DNA from 2 places in the Lysinibacillus sp. NPDC094177 genome. Region 1 is predicted to be linked to the other one. Evidence: a T-box and tRNA genes for the amino acid it is inferred to sense, from the RefSeq annotation. Region 1 holds a T-box; the other holds one or more tRNA genes.
The links. A T-box is a leader RNA that pairs with one kind of tRNA and senses whether it is charged. The one in region 1 lies ahead of tyrS (tyrosine--tRNA ligase), so its partner is inferred to be a tRNA-Tyr.

Region 1 (7,158 bases):
GAATATTTACCACGTGCCTATGCAAACGGTGCAGATTTAGAAGCTCGTGAGCAAATGGTTTACGCACAATTTTTAGCAGGCATGGCGTTTAATAATGCATCACTTGGCTATGTACATGCAATTGCCCACCAATTAGGTGGCTTCTATAATCTACCACACGGTGTATGTAATGCTATTTTATTGCCACATGTTTGCCGCTTCAACTTAACAGCACGTACTGAGCGTTTTGCAAGAATTGCTGAATTATTAGGCGAAAACGTTGAAGGGTTAAGTAAACGTGATGCTGCTGAAAAAGCGATTACAGCAATTGAAAACCTCTCTAAAGATTTAAACATTCCAAGTGGCTTCCGCGAATTAGGTGCGAAGGATGAGGATATTGAAATCTTAGCGAAAAATGCAATGTTAGATGTATGTGCTGCAACAAACCCACGTAAAGCAACTTTAGAAGATATTAAACAAATCATTACAAATGCGATGGGCCCTGTAGCGGAAAAAGAAGAATCACTCGAAGCTATCGCACTTTCTTAATAAGTAATCAGAAGGCATGTCTCTTGTAGGCATGTCTTTTTTATTAAGGACAAAATTCGGTCATTGTATGTGTCTCCAACACTCGCTATACTTTTCTTAAAAAGAATTGGAGATAAGAAGATGCGTTTAATCTCAATTTGTCCTAGTAATACCGAGCTTGTTGCTTATTTAGGTCTGACTGATCAGCTTGTGGGTGTCGATGATTTTTCGGATTGGCCACTAGCAGTAAAAGACTTACCTCAGCTTGGCCCAGATTTATCAATTGATATGGATGCATTAGAGGCGTTGCAGCCTGATCTTGTACTCGCATCCTTAAGTGTCCCTGGCATGGAAAAAAATATTGAAGCGTTACAGGCTAGAAATATTCCTCATATTGTTTTTAATGCTAATTCTTTAGAGGAAATCGCACAGGATCTCCATACTTTAGGTAAAGCCTGCGGTGTTGAAGGGCGTGCAAAAGAAATTTCTGAGGAATATTTACATTGTATTGATCGACTTCGCACAGCTGCTCAAACGATTCCTAAAAAACCTACCCTCTATTGGGAGTGGTGGCCAAACCCTATCTTTACACCAGGTAAAATAAATTGGCTAACTGAAATTAGTGCCATTGCTGGTGGGCAAAATCTGTTTCAAGATGTAGAACTAGCAAGCGTCCAAACCGATTGGGATGATGTAGTAAGGCGCGACCCAGACTATATTATGATGGCTTGGGTAGGAGTTGCCTTTGAGCGTATTCAACCGGCTAATCTATTAAAACGTTCACATGCGCAGGAGCTACAAGCCGTTAAAATGGAACAGCTTCATGTAATGGAGGAATGGCTTTATTGTCGCCCATCACCACGCCTCATAGAGGGTGCATTAAAGCTTGCAAATTTGCTTCACCCCAAAGAATATGAGCACATAAAGCTTCCTAGTTTTTTAGATAGTTAAAACGAAACAATATGTCAGTGGCATTGTCGTACTAAATAAAGTGTGGCTGTTCAGCAAAGCGAGGGGGTAATTTAGCGTATATTTTCTGGCATGTTACTTATTTATAGTGATAAACGCAGCATCAGCGCATGCAAAGCTAAGGTAGCAGCTAAACGTTCGCCCATAGGAGAGCGCATAAAGATTTCCTTGACCATTTTTCAACCAAAAGAAACATCCCCTCAAATTCCGAGGGGATGTTTAACATGTTTGTTCGGATTAAACAAACTTCACCATATGGTATTTTTTCTTGCCGCGACGAACAATGCTGAATGCATCTTCTAAACGATCTTTGCCGTCGATTACATATTCTACTTCAGTGACCTTTTCACCGTTCACGCTAATCGCACCATTTGTTACGTCTTCACGAGCTTGGCGTTTTGAAGGTGAAATACCCGCTTCCACTAGTAAGTCCACAATGTTTTTATCTTCTTTCGCCATTTCAATAGAAGGAACATCTTTAAATGCATCTTTCATCTCATCAGCAGAAAGTGCTTTTAAGTCACCAGAGAATAAAGCAGCTGTAATGCGGATTGCTTGGTCTAATGCTTCTTGACCATGAATTAAGCGAGTCATTTCTTCAGCTAGTGCTTTTTGTGCCTTACGCAAATGTGGTTCTTCTTCTACAGATACTGCTAAAGCTTCGATTTCCTCACGAGAAAGGAATGTGAATATTTTTAAGTATTTTACAACGTCAGCATCCGCAGCATTAATCCAGAATTGGTAGAACTCGTATGGAGATGTTTTCTTACCATCTAACCATACAGCACCACCTGCTGTTTTACCAAATTTTGTACCATCTGCTTTCGTTACTAAAGGAATTGTTATACCAAAAGCTTTTGTCTCTTCCTCATGTGTTTTACGAATAACTTCTAAACCAGTTGTAATATTCCCCCACTGGTCAGAGCCACCTACTTGAATGCGACAGTTATAATGGTTGTATAAATGATTGTAATCAATACCTTGAATTAATGTATATGCAAACTCAGTAAATGAAATCCCTGTATCAAGTCGTGATGCAATCGTATCCTTTGCTAACATGTAGTTCACGTTAATTAACTTCCCATAATCACGTAAAAACTCAATCGTATTAATATTGCCAATCCAGTCACGGTTATTAACTAACTGAGCACCATTACCATCTTCTGCAAAGTCAAAAATACGCTCTAATTGACTACGGATACCTTGAACGTTTTTATCAATTTGCTCAACTGTTTGTAATTGACGTTCTTCAGAGCGACCAGATGGATCTCCAATCATACCAGTCGCACCACCAACTAACAAAATTGGACGGTGACCTGCTTTTTGGAATCGACGTAGCGTTAAAAGGGGCACAATATGCCCAATATGCATTGAATCAGCAGTTGGATCAACACCACAGTATAAAGATACCGATTGCTCATCTAATAATTTAGCCATACCTTCAGCATCAGTTTGTTGGTATAACAATCCTCGCCATTCTAAGTCTTGTAATAATTCGTTCGTCATTTTAATTCCTCCTAAGTGTTTGATATTCCGTGTAGGGAGAAACAAAAAAGTCCCCACACGCAAAACATTGCATGCAGGGACGTTAATAACTAACGCGGTACCACCCGGCTTGAAGATGTTATCCATCTTCCTCTTCATTCAACCGCCTTTATCGCAGGCGCGCACGTCTAAGCTCCAAGCACGTAATTCGTCTCTACATTATGACCAGCTTTCACCAACCGCTGGCTCTCTAAACAGGGAATATAGACACTACTGCAAGCTTTTCATCACTAGAAAACTATAAGCATTATTCTATACGATTCTTTTTCATTGTCAATAACTATGTTCGACCTAAATCAATATGTGCTATAATAGACAAGATTTTAGGAGGTCGATACATTGAAAGATTGGATTGAGAAAATCAATGCAAAGATCGATGAATTAATTCAACAAAAATGGATGAAGAAATTACGTATTTCAGGAAGTGTTGCCTGGAACTTATTTTTACTATTTTTAGTCTTTGCATTGGTAGGCACTGTATTTGCAGGTTCAGTTGGCGCCGGCTATTTTGCTTCACTTGTAAAAGAAGAGCCACTACGCTCAAAGGAAGAATTACGAAATGAAATTTTTAACTACGATTCAACAAGTGAGATTTATTTTGCCAACGATATTTATATCGGAAAATTACGTACAGATTTAGATCGTCGAGCAACAACATTAAACAATGTCGCACCTAATGTTATTAATGCGGTATTAGCAACAGAGGACGAGTACTTTCGTGAACATAACGGAATCGTTCCGAAGGCAGTCATCCGCGGACTACTTCAAGACGTAACAAACTCTTCCACTCAAACTGGTGGTTCTACACTAACACAGCAGCTTATTAAAAACCAAGTCTTAACAAATGAAGTATCCTATGAACGAAAAGCAAAAGAACTTTTACTTGCGATGCGTTTAGAGCACTTTATGACAAAGGAAGAAATTTTAGAGGCCTATTTAAACATAATTCCTTATGGCCGTAACTCTTCCGGTCGAAACATCGCAGGAGTTGAAACAGCTGCTGAAGGTATTTTCAATGTAAAAGCAAAAGATTTAACGCTTCCTCAAGCAGCGTATATTGCTGGTATTCCTCAAGCACCGTTTACTTACACACCTTTTACAAATACAGGTGCACTTAAAAGTAAAGAAGCTCTTCAACTGGGTGTTGATCGTATGAAAATAGTACTTTATCGTATGAAAGACGCAGGTTACATTAACGAAGCTCAATATAAAGAAGCACTCGCTTATGATATTACTGCTGATTTCCGTTCACCAGAGATGCGCTCGGAGGATCGCTACCCATGGCTAACATATGAGCTTGAAAGTCGTGCGACAGAAATTATTGCTGAAAAACTAGCAGAAAAAGATGGTATTGATCCAGAACGCTTAAAAAATGAAAAGAAATTAAAAGATAAGTATACGATCCTAGCAGATCGTGATGTCCGCTCAAAAGGTTATCGAATCTATTCAACTATTAATAAAGATATGTACGATTCGATGCAAAAAACAGCGGAAAACTTTAAAAATTACGGTCATACATACACCGTTAAAGACAAGGATCCTGTAACAGGTGAAGAAGTTGATGTTCAAATGCCTGTACAGGTTGGCAGTATTTTAATTGAAAATAATACTGGACGTATTTTAAGCTTTGTCGGTGGTCGTGACTTTGAATTAAAAAAATATAACTATGCTACACAGGCAAAACGCTCAAATGGCTCAACTATGAAGCCATTACTCGTATATGCACCTGCAATAGAATACGGTGTAATTGGTGCAGGTAGCCCGTTAGTCGACGTAAAATTCTCTAAGGGCGGCTGGAGTCCGAGCAACTATATTACTAGTGATGAGCGAGGAATTATACCTGCACGTGAAGCATTAGCAAATTCACAAAACTTATCAGCTTTACGTCTATATTATGATATTCTTAACAGACGTCCTGCCGATTATTTAGTAAAAATGGGGATCACAAGCTTACAGCCTGATGACTTCACAAACCTTGCAGCTGGGATTGGTGCAGTAAAAGATGGTATTACTGTTGAAGAGAACACCAATGCCTTTGCAACCTTCGCAAACGGCGGACAATTTATTGACGCATATATGATTGATAGAATTGAAGATCAAAATGGAAATATCATATATAAACACGAAGTTAAACCTGAACAAGTATTTAGTCCTGAAACTTCTTATATCGTTACAGATATGTTACGAGATGTGTTAACAAAAGGAACTGGTACAGTTGCAAGAAATACGCTGAAATTCTCTGCTGACTTTGCCGCTAAAACAGGTACTTCACAAAATTATAAAGACGTTTGGCTAGTTGGCTATAACCCGAATGTTTCTCTTGGTGTATGGATGGGTTATGATAACAATCAATCACTGTATACATTTAATAATACGTATCAGCAGCCTAGCGTGCGAATTAACAAGCTATGGGGAACATTAATGAATTCTGTGTATGATGTCGATCCACAATTAATTGCCCCTAAAACTAGATTTAAGCAACCGAAAAACGTTGTCACTGCATCATTCTGTGGTATTTCTGGTTTAGCGCCTTCTGCAGCATGTGCTAATGCTGGTCTCGTGCGCTCTGATTTATTTAACGCGAAAGTATTTTTACCTTCTCAGCCTGATGATAGCTTAGCTTCCTCAAGCGTCGTTACGATTAAAGGTAAAACCTATAATGCACTCTCTAACACACCGCCAGAATTTGTAAAACCAGGTGGTGCAGGTATTAATCAAGCATTTATTAAACGAATGCTAGGCAGACTTGGCGGTAACCCAGCAAGCCTATTACCAAAAAATTCGACATTATCGAATTCATCGGTATCAGCTGTTGATTTCCCGGCAGATAATAATCCGCCAGCAGCAGTAACTGCTTCAATTAATGGCAATACATTATCTTGGACTGGCTCTTCAAATGATGTAGTCGGATACAGAGTATATAAAGTAACAAACGGTGGTAGAACTCTTGTCGGATCAGTGCTTGAATCATCACAAAGCATGACAGTAGCAAGTGGTCAAGCCTATGTTGTTGTCGCTGTAGATATTACAGGTTTAACTTCATCGCAATCCAATAGCGTTTCTACTGGTGGTAGTGCCGATGAAAAACTACCTGAACAAGACAATCAAGAAAAAGTTCCACCAACTACTCCACCTACTAACGGAAATGACTCAAACCATAATGGAAACGGATCGGAAAATGGTAATGGGTCTAGTAGTAGTAACGGGAATGGCTCGAATAACGGAAACGGATCGAATAACGGCAATGGTTCCGGGAATAACGGAAATGGCTCAAATAACGGTAACGGTTCCGGGAATAACGGGAATGGCTCAAATAACGGTAACGGTTCCGGGAATAACGGGAATAGCTCAAATAACGGTAACGGTTCTGGGAATAACGGGGATGGCTCTAACGGAGGAAATAACGGAAATACAACTCCACCGCCTGACCCACCTACCCAATAATACACAGGCATACTACAATTACTTTTTTAATTGTAGTATGCCTGTTTTTTTGTCATTATAAAGGGGACTACTAATTTGAAGGAGTGGGGATAATTGGACATTTTAATTTTAGGAGGCACTCGCTTTTTTGGTAAAAAGCTTGTTGAACTTTGTCTTCAAAATGGTCATAGTGTGACTATTTTAACACGTGGTCAAAGTGGAAATCCTTTTGGTACAAAAGTGAAACAGCTAGTTGTTAATCGAGATGATGCCGATTCGTTGTCACAGGCACTATCAAGTCCAACATGGGATATTGTCTATGATAATATTTGCTATTCTCCCAATGAAGCTCTTAAGATATGTGAAATTTTAAAGGGTAAAACGAAAAAATTCGTTTTTACATCTACTCTATCAACCTACGAAATAGATGGCAGTATCAAAACCGAAGAAGATTTTAATCCCTATGATTATGAAGTTCGGATGGGGAACCGTGAAGATTTTTCATATGGTGAGGGTAAGCGTCAAGCAGAGGCAGTACTTTTCAAAGAGGCTACATTCCCTGTTGTTGCTGTACGTTTCCCGATTGTTATGGGTGAGAACGACTATACACGCCGTTTACATTTTCATGTTGAACGAATTATACAGGAACAGCCTATTTCATTACCAAATATTGATGCAAAGATGAGCTTTATTACGGATGAAGAAGCAGCTGCA
Region 2 (7,158 bases), on a different contig from region 1:
CACCAGCCGAGGCTGCTGCAATAACATGAGCAATTTCATGTAGAGTGCCTCCCGCAAAAATACCATATTCAGTAGGTGTTAAGTTAAATACTGAATATAACACCGTGTAGACTAATGTGAATACAGTCCCTAGTAATGCGACTATCGCTGCGCCCACTGCAGTTTCTTTTTCATTCGCTTTAATTTGAGGAGCAATAGCTACAACAGCAGCAGCTCCACAAATGGCTGTGCCACAAGCTGTTAATATTCCTAACTTCTTATCAACATGAAACACCTTCGTTAAGCCATAGACAACCACTAAAGCAAATACCAAATTAATAAAAGCAATAAGAAAGACACTCGCTCCAGCATTGTAAATATCCGCTAAATTTAAACGCATACCAAGAAAAATAATGCCGAGGCGTAATAATTTCTTACTTGAAAATGATATCCCTGTTTGCCAAGAATCCTGTACCTTAAATGCTGCTCTCCATGCCATACCTAATATAATGGCAATGACAAGCTGCCCTAATATTGAGAAGAACGGAAATGTCGAAATATACTTTGATACTAAGGCAATAATGAGTGTCAACAATATTCCCTTCATAAACGCTGGGGTCAGGGAACTTTTTAATCTATGCTGGCCATTATCCACGCTGTTCACTTCTTTCATCCTTGATGATTTTACTTTATTAGAAAGTTAATCATCAGTAAAATACATATATATAATCATAATTATTAATATTTCTAATGATAGGAGTGATAATATGCAATTTGATGCTTTAAGAACGTTCATCACACTGGTAGAGGTCAATAATTTTACGAAAGCCTCCGAAATACTTCATATTTCACAACCAAGTGTCAGTTTACACATTAAAAATTTAGAGCAAGAATTTCAAACAACCTTATTTATCCGTTCACCAAAATCTGTACAAATCACACCAACTGGAGAAATTTTATATAAACGAGCTAAGCAAATCATGGCCATTGCCGAGGCAGCAAAGGAAGATGTTTTAACCTATCACCATGAAATTCAAGGTACACTTGTAATTGGCGCTAGCTTTACCATTGGGGAATATATATTGCCTCCTATCATAGCGAGCTTGCAACAGCAATTCCCTCAGCTAGAGCTTCAAATTATTATTGGCAATACGAAAGAAATCATTCAATATACAAAATTATTACAAGTCGATATCGGACTTATTGAAGGACAAGCACACGACAATGAACTTATTATTAAACCCTTTATGCAAGATGAGTTATTTATTGTCAGTGCGAATGATCACCCTCTTGCAAAGGAGTCAACGATTACGGTTGCGGACTTGCAGCAGCAAAACTGGGTTGCACGTGAAGAAGGTTCTGGCACACGTTATTATTTAGATCATTTATTTAGAGCAAACGGGCTGCAAGTACGTTCACTTCTTACTATTAGTAGTAATCAAGGCGTGAAAGAAAGCGTTATACAGGGGCTTGGACTTTCATTATTGTCTGCTAGTGTCATTGAGCGCGAATTAAAAAATAACGATATAAAAATCTTACCTCACGAGGAACAGTATTTTATACGAACATTTTCTTATTTGTACTCGACTACAATGAAAAATAAACGCAATGTTGACATTCTTATAGAGGCACTATTAAAGAAAGCTTAGCGGATTAAGTCGCTAAGCTTCATGTTGTTGAAAAGCTATTATGTATCAGAAGATATATACTATGTGAAGTGGTTGATTGGAGTGGAGACTGGGCGACTCCTTGGGGATTAGCGATAGAGGAACGAAGGCTAAAACCATCACGTCCTGTGATAACGCCTTCGTGACCAGCATCGTGCTGGCCCGAGACCCTGCAGCCAAGCGAAGCGGCTCATCGGACGCCCCCAGGAAGCTTTGCTCTGTGCGAAAGCGTAGTGCTAACGTAGCGGCAGCAAATGTTTTATCCTGTGCGAAAGCGTAGCGACAGCAACAACAAAGCGCCCAGTCGGAACGGAAATCAACCTCTCGTTTTGCAGAAGCGCCATACTTTATTTAATGTGACATAGATTCCCTTCACCATTTTGTTTTTCAACACTACTCGCTAAGCTCATTTTATAATTCTTGAATTTAGACGTTTACGCTCCTGCTTTTGCTCAATAATTTCTACAAATTTCAATGCTGCTCGAGATAAAGGTACACTTTTCAAATAACACATACCAATGCTTCGTGTTGGAATACTTTCTGTTAATGTTAGCTCATATAAAAGTCCTCGCTGCAAATAATCCTTAGAAAATTCTTTTGTTACACAGGCAATCCCTAAATTACTGCGTGCAAATTCCAGCACTAGATCATGCGAACCAAGCTCAAACTCAGGTTCAATACGGATTCCTTTTGCAAATAAATAATCTTCTACATACTTTCTTGAATTTGATTTTTTTTCTAAAAAAACAAGTGGAAACTTTAACAGATCCTCATAGCTTAAGCTTTTTGACGCCAACATTTTGTACTTCTCACCGCATACAAAAATATCCTGAACCTCTGTGCAAACGGTTAACTGTAATGTCTGATCTTCTATCGGAAAATTACAAAGTCCTATATCAACCTCACCAGATTTAATAAAGTTACAAATTTCTGAAGTCGTTCCGTTTAACATTTGTAATTTTATATTTGGATACATTGTATGAAACGTCTCTAGATAAGGCATTAAAAAGAAACGAGAAATAGTGTCCCCTACCCCAATTTTCAACTGACCCGTTGTTAAATTTTTAAATTCTAGCAACTTCTCCTCACCAGCATCTAAAAGACCTAACGCTGAATTCGTATACTCGTATAAAAGTCTACCCTCAGTTGTTAACGTTACCCCTTTAGGTGTGCGATTAAAAAGGCGTGTACCGAGCTCCTTTTCTAATTGCATCATAGCTTGGCTAACAGCTGGTTGAGTCATAAATAAATCTTTAGCAGCTCTTGAAAAGCTACTATTTTTAGCAACAATACTAAAAACACGATATAAATCTAATTTCCCTATCATATAAGCACCCCTTATAGCTATTATATGAACTATTAATTTTACTTATATCACTAAAGGGGCGTATAGTAAAACCATATTGGTTTAATTTCACAATATTTAACTTTTTTCAATAGGTGTCCAGGAATCAGTAAGGTGTTCTTTATGCAAGCACATAGCCGATTCCAGACGCAATTATGCCTTGGCATAATATTAATCATACAATTACCTATTAATAAGGAGAGATTATTTTGGAACGTGTAGTTGGTACAGTAGTAAGAGGTCTTCGTGGTCCAATTATTAACGAGGGCGATAACATTGAGCGAATCGTTGTTGATACGGTATTAAACGCAGCTAAGACTGAAGGATATTCAATTGAAGATCGTGACATTGTAACAGTAACAGAATCTGTCGTAGCACGTGCACAAGGTAACTATGCATCCATCGATGACATCTCAGCTGACGTAGCTGCTAAATTTGGTGACGATACTGTTGGTGTTATTTTCCCAATTCTAAGCCGTAACCGTTTCGCTAACTGCTTACGTGGTATTGCAAAAGGTGTAAAAAAAGTTGTTCTTATGCTAAGCTATCCATCTGATGAGGTTGGGAATCACCTAGTTGATATCGATGAGCTAGATGTAAAAGGGATTAATCCTTGGACAGATACTTTAACTGAGGTTGAATTCCGTGAGCATTTCGGCTATAAAAAACATACATTTACAGGTGTAGATTATATTGAATATTATAAAGAACTGATCGAAGCTGAAGGCGCTGCTTGTGAAGTTATCTTTTCAAATAACCCAAAAACAATTTTAGACTATACGAAGAGTGTTTTAACTTGTGATATTCATACACGCTTACGTACAAAACGTATTTTAACGACAAATGGTGCTGAAAAAGTATTCAGCCTTGATAATATTTTATCTGAATCTAATAACGGTTCTGGCTTCAATGCGGAATATGGTCTACTTGGTTCAAATAAAGCAACTGAAGATAGCGTAAAACTATTCCCACACACTTGTCAACCAATCGTTGATGGCATCCAAGCAAAAATCAAAGAAGCTACTGGTAAAACAGTTGAAGTAATGGTTTATGGTGATGGTGCATTTAAAGATCCTGTGGGTAAAATTTGGGAGCTGGCTGACCCTGTTGTTTCACCTGCTTACACGGCTGGATTAGATGGCACGCCAAACGAAGTAAAACTAAAATACTTAGCAGATAACGATTTTGCGGATCTTCGCGGCGATGAATTAAAAGCTGCAATTTCTGAGTATATCCAAAACAAAGATGCAGATTTAACTGGACAAATGGCTGCACAAGGTACAACTCCTCGTCGTTTAACAGACTTAATTGGTTCACTATCTGACCTAACATCTGGTTCAGGTGACAAAGGAACACCGATGATTTATATTCAAGGTTATTTCGATAACTATACAAAATAAAAAGATATAAAAATGAACTCCCATTTTCATTTGGGAGTTCATTTTTATATCGTGGATCCGCTTCAATATAAAATTACAAACAGGAAACCCTCTAATTTTTTCATTTAGTGAGGATGACAGGAGTCGAACCTGTATATCCCTATCCTATAAAGGGATATGCTGCCACTGCACCTTCCTCATATACATTATGTATTATTAACCTCATTAAGCATTACATTTTTCTCAATCCTTTCGCTTTATAGTAGATTACATCATTTCCAATATCACTTATTTCAATTGATTAGGAATCACTTCTTCATTTAACCAATGCTCGCTTGTTCGAACATGATTCTGTCTCACAAATTTCCCTAGGTTAAATCGAAAATCGTCATAATGGAAGGCAGACGCATTTCTAATAACATACCCTTCCTGCTCACCTCCAAGAAGTGATTTACCTGTAAACGTCTTCTTTATTTTTTCTTCATCAAAAATACCTCGATATAATACAGGTACCGTTTCAATCCCCAATTCAGCTGCATAGTCGACTGTTTCATCCCAGCTTAAACAAATATTTTTCTCATTCCAAATACTAAATAAATAAAAATAACTAGTTAACTCATTGTAGTAAATGGAGTGTTTGGCATAAACATTTTCGCCACATAATCTCCAACCTTCTGGAATCTGGAATGCAAATGTAGCATGAAATGTTTTGACCCAATGCCTAGATGGATGATCTCCGGAATTTAAGCTTCTAGCATGCATATAGTTTTGATACAGTGTTGTTCCTTCCCCGTCTAACTTTTCGGTTACAACAACCTCTTTTCCAATAAAATGATTAACATTTATAGCGACCTTATCATCATGTGTATATCCTCTACTCCATGGTAAATGAAAGCTTCTTGGATATTTCATCAAATTGGTCATAAACTCACTTCCTTTGTTTACATCTATTTCGCAAATTGATCTGCTTCTCGAAAGAAATAAAGCCTTGTTAATAAGTCACCATCTAATAAATGATAAATCTTACTTGACCCCTTATCGCCCCCATATTGAATTAACATATGAAATTGCACTAAATTAACAACCTTTAAAACAAATTCTTCTTCAAAGCCAAGTTCTAATAAAAAATGGCATACCATTTGAGCAGATACATTTTCATGTCCATAATATCCATATCTTTGATGTAACTCTTTATATTTTTTACAAAACGGTTTTCCAACATCATGGAATAAAGCAGCTATTTGTAATGCTAGCTTATCACTTTCCATATAGTATTCGTTCATATAGTCATAAACAAAATACGTATGCTGGCAAAGTAAAAATTGATGGTATGGATTTTCTTGATTAAATTGATAAGTTTCTTCAAAGGGTTGGACTGATCTTAACTTTTGAAAAAGCTCCTCATATGTGGGTTGGCTCTGGATTAGCGAAATAAATTGCTCTTTTGAGATTTCATAAGGACTCGCTTCATGCACAATATGCACCTCTTCAAATCCTTCCCCCAATATTGGAAACTCTAAATTCTTTCTCATTTTTTCCATTATCACTAACGGAACTTTTCTCTTTCTTTGCTGATTTCTTGTTACGCATAATGTATAAGGCATATCAAAATAATAGCATACAGATTTCACATTATCAGGCAATTTACCTAGTGCAAATACCCTGCGTTCTCGCTCGATATTTGTCGCATCAACAATAACAGATTGACCTTTAGCCAAACATTCATTCAAACGCTCATACAAAACACGGAATACTATTCGTGATTTCTGCCTTGTATCGTCGCCAAATAACTCTTGTCGTATAGCATCACTTGAAAGAATAAGCGCATTTTCGCTTTTAGCTAGCCCTTTAACAAACGTGCTCTTGCCGCTTCCAGGTAACCCAACTGTAAATATCACCTTCATTTTCTCACCCCCTTTCAAGTGCCTATATCGTTTATAGAAACATATTCTTTAGTTAGCTATTTACTTCTATCCCTCTTATTCATCAAAAATCAATCATCAGCTTAACTTTAAAGTATAGAGATAAATTTTTAAGGGTTAAAATGATAACAAAGGGATAATTATCACAAAATGGGATTGATTTTTGTTCTGACTGAGTACTCTCCCGAGGGCGTCCGACGAGCAGCTTGAGGCAACAGATGTTTTTTGTGCGAAAGCGTAGCGGCAGCAACAGATGTTTTTTGTGCGAAAGCGTAGCGGCAGCAGCAGATGGTTTTTACGCGAAAGCCTAGTGCAACGTAGCGGCAACGGCAACAACAAAAAGTTGGTCACGAGGGCGTTATCACAGGATGTGATGGTTTTAGCCTTCGTTCCTCTATCGCTATTCCATAAGGAGTCGCCCAGCCGGAACGAAGATAACTTATACACATGATCTAATTCGAAATTTCAGTGACTTATCCGTAAAAAGTTACATTCTTCAGAAAGAGAATCAAGCTACAAAAAAGAGCAGCTCCAACTTTTATGGAACAGCTCTTTTTTATTAAAAAATTGATTTTCCCTTATAATTTAATTGTATCATAAATTTGCCAAAATTACTAGACTATACTTCTTTCTGAACAAGCTGTATGATAAATTTCTCGATTCAAAAACCATACAAATAATTATATGGAGAGGAATGTGAGTAACGTTGGAAAAGCAATATGAATGGACCGAAGAAAAACAGTATCTTGTTCTTTGTTTAAACACAGTTGGTCACAAAAAAGAGGAGTTACTACAAAAGGAAAAGGATGTTAGAGACAATGTTTTAACGCTAAAGAAAACCTTTTGGGACGACGTTAGAGTGAATA

Region 2: it has a tRNA-Tyr gene. The T-box ahead of tyrS (tyrosine--tRNA ligase) is inferred to sense a tRNA for this amino acid. The anticodon was not compared.

Annotation. Positions count from the first base shown of each region.
Region 1 is NZ_JBNNTW010000008.1:96,818-103,975, forward strand. Features, by position in the region: gene ACQKNC_RS14425 (iron-containing alcohol dehydrogenase) at 1-528, shown strand, start outside; gene ACQKNC_RS14430 (cobalamin-binding protein) at 649-1,458, shown strand; gene tyrS (tyrosine--tRNA ligase) at 1,714-2,982, opposite strand; T-box leader at 3,055-3,258, opposite strand; gene ACQKNC_RS14440 (transglycosylase domain-containing protein) at 3,361-6,465, shown strand; gene ACQKNC_RS14445 (NAD-dependent epimerase/dehydratase family protein) at 6,559-7,158, shown strand, end outside.
Region 2 is NZ_JBNNTW010000009.1:84,545-91,702, forward strand. Features, by position in the region: gene ACQKNC_RS15335 (YeiH family protein) at 1-586, opposite strand, end outside; gene ACQKNC_RS15340 (LysR family transcriptional regulator) at 747-1,628, shown strand; gene ACQKNC_RS15345 (LysR family transcriptional regulator) at 2,053-2,973, opposite strand; gene ACQKNC_RS15350 (coenzyme F420-0:L-glutamate ligase) at 3,201-4,391, shown strand; tRNA gene ACQKNC_RS15355 (tRNA-Tyr) at 4,499-4,570, opposite strand; gene ACQKNC_RS15360 (RNA ligase family protein) at 4,659-5,294, opposite strand; gene ACQKNC_RS15365 (AAA family ATPase) at 5,318-6,274, opposite strand; gene helD (RNA polymerase recycling motor HelD) at 6,999-7,158, shown strand, end outside.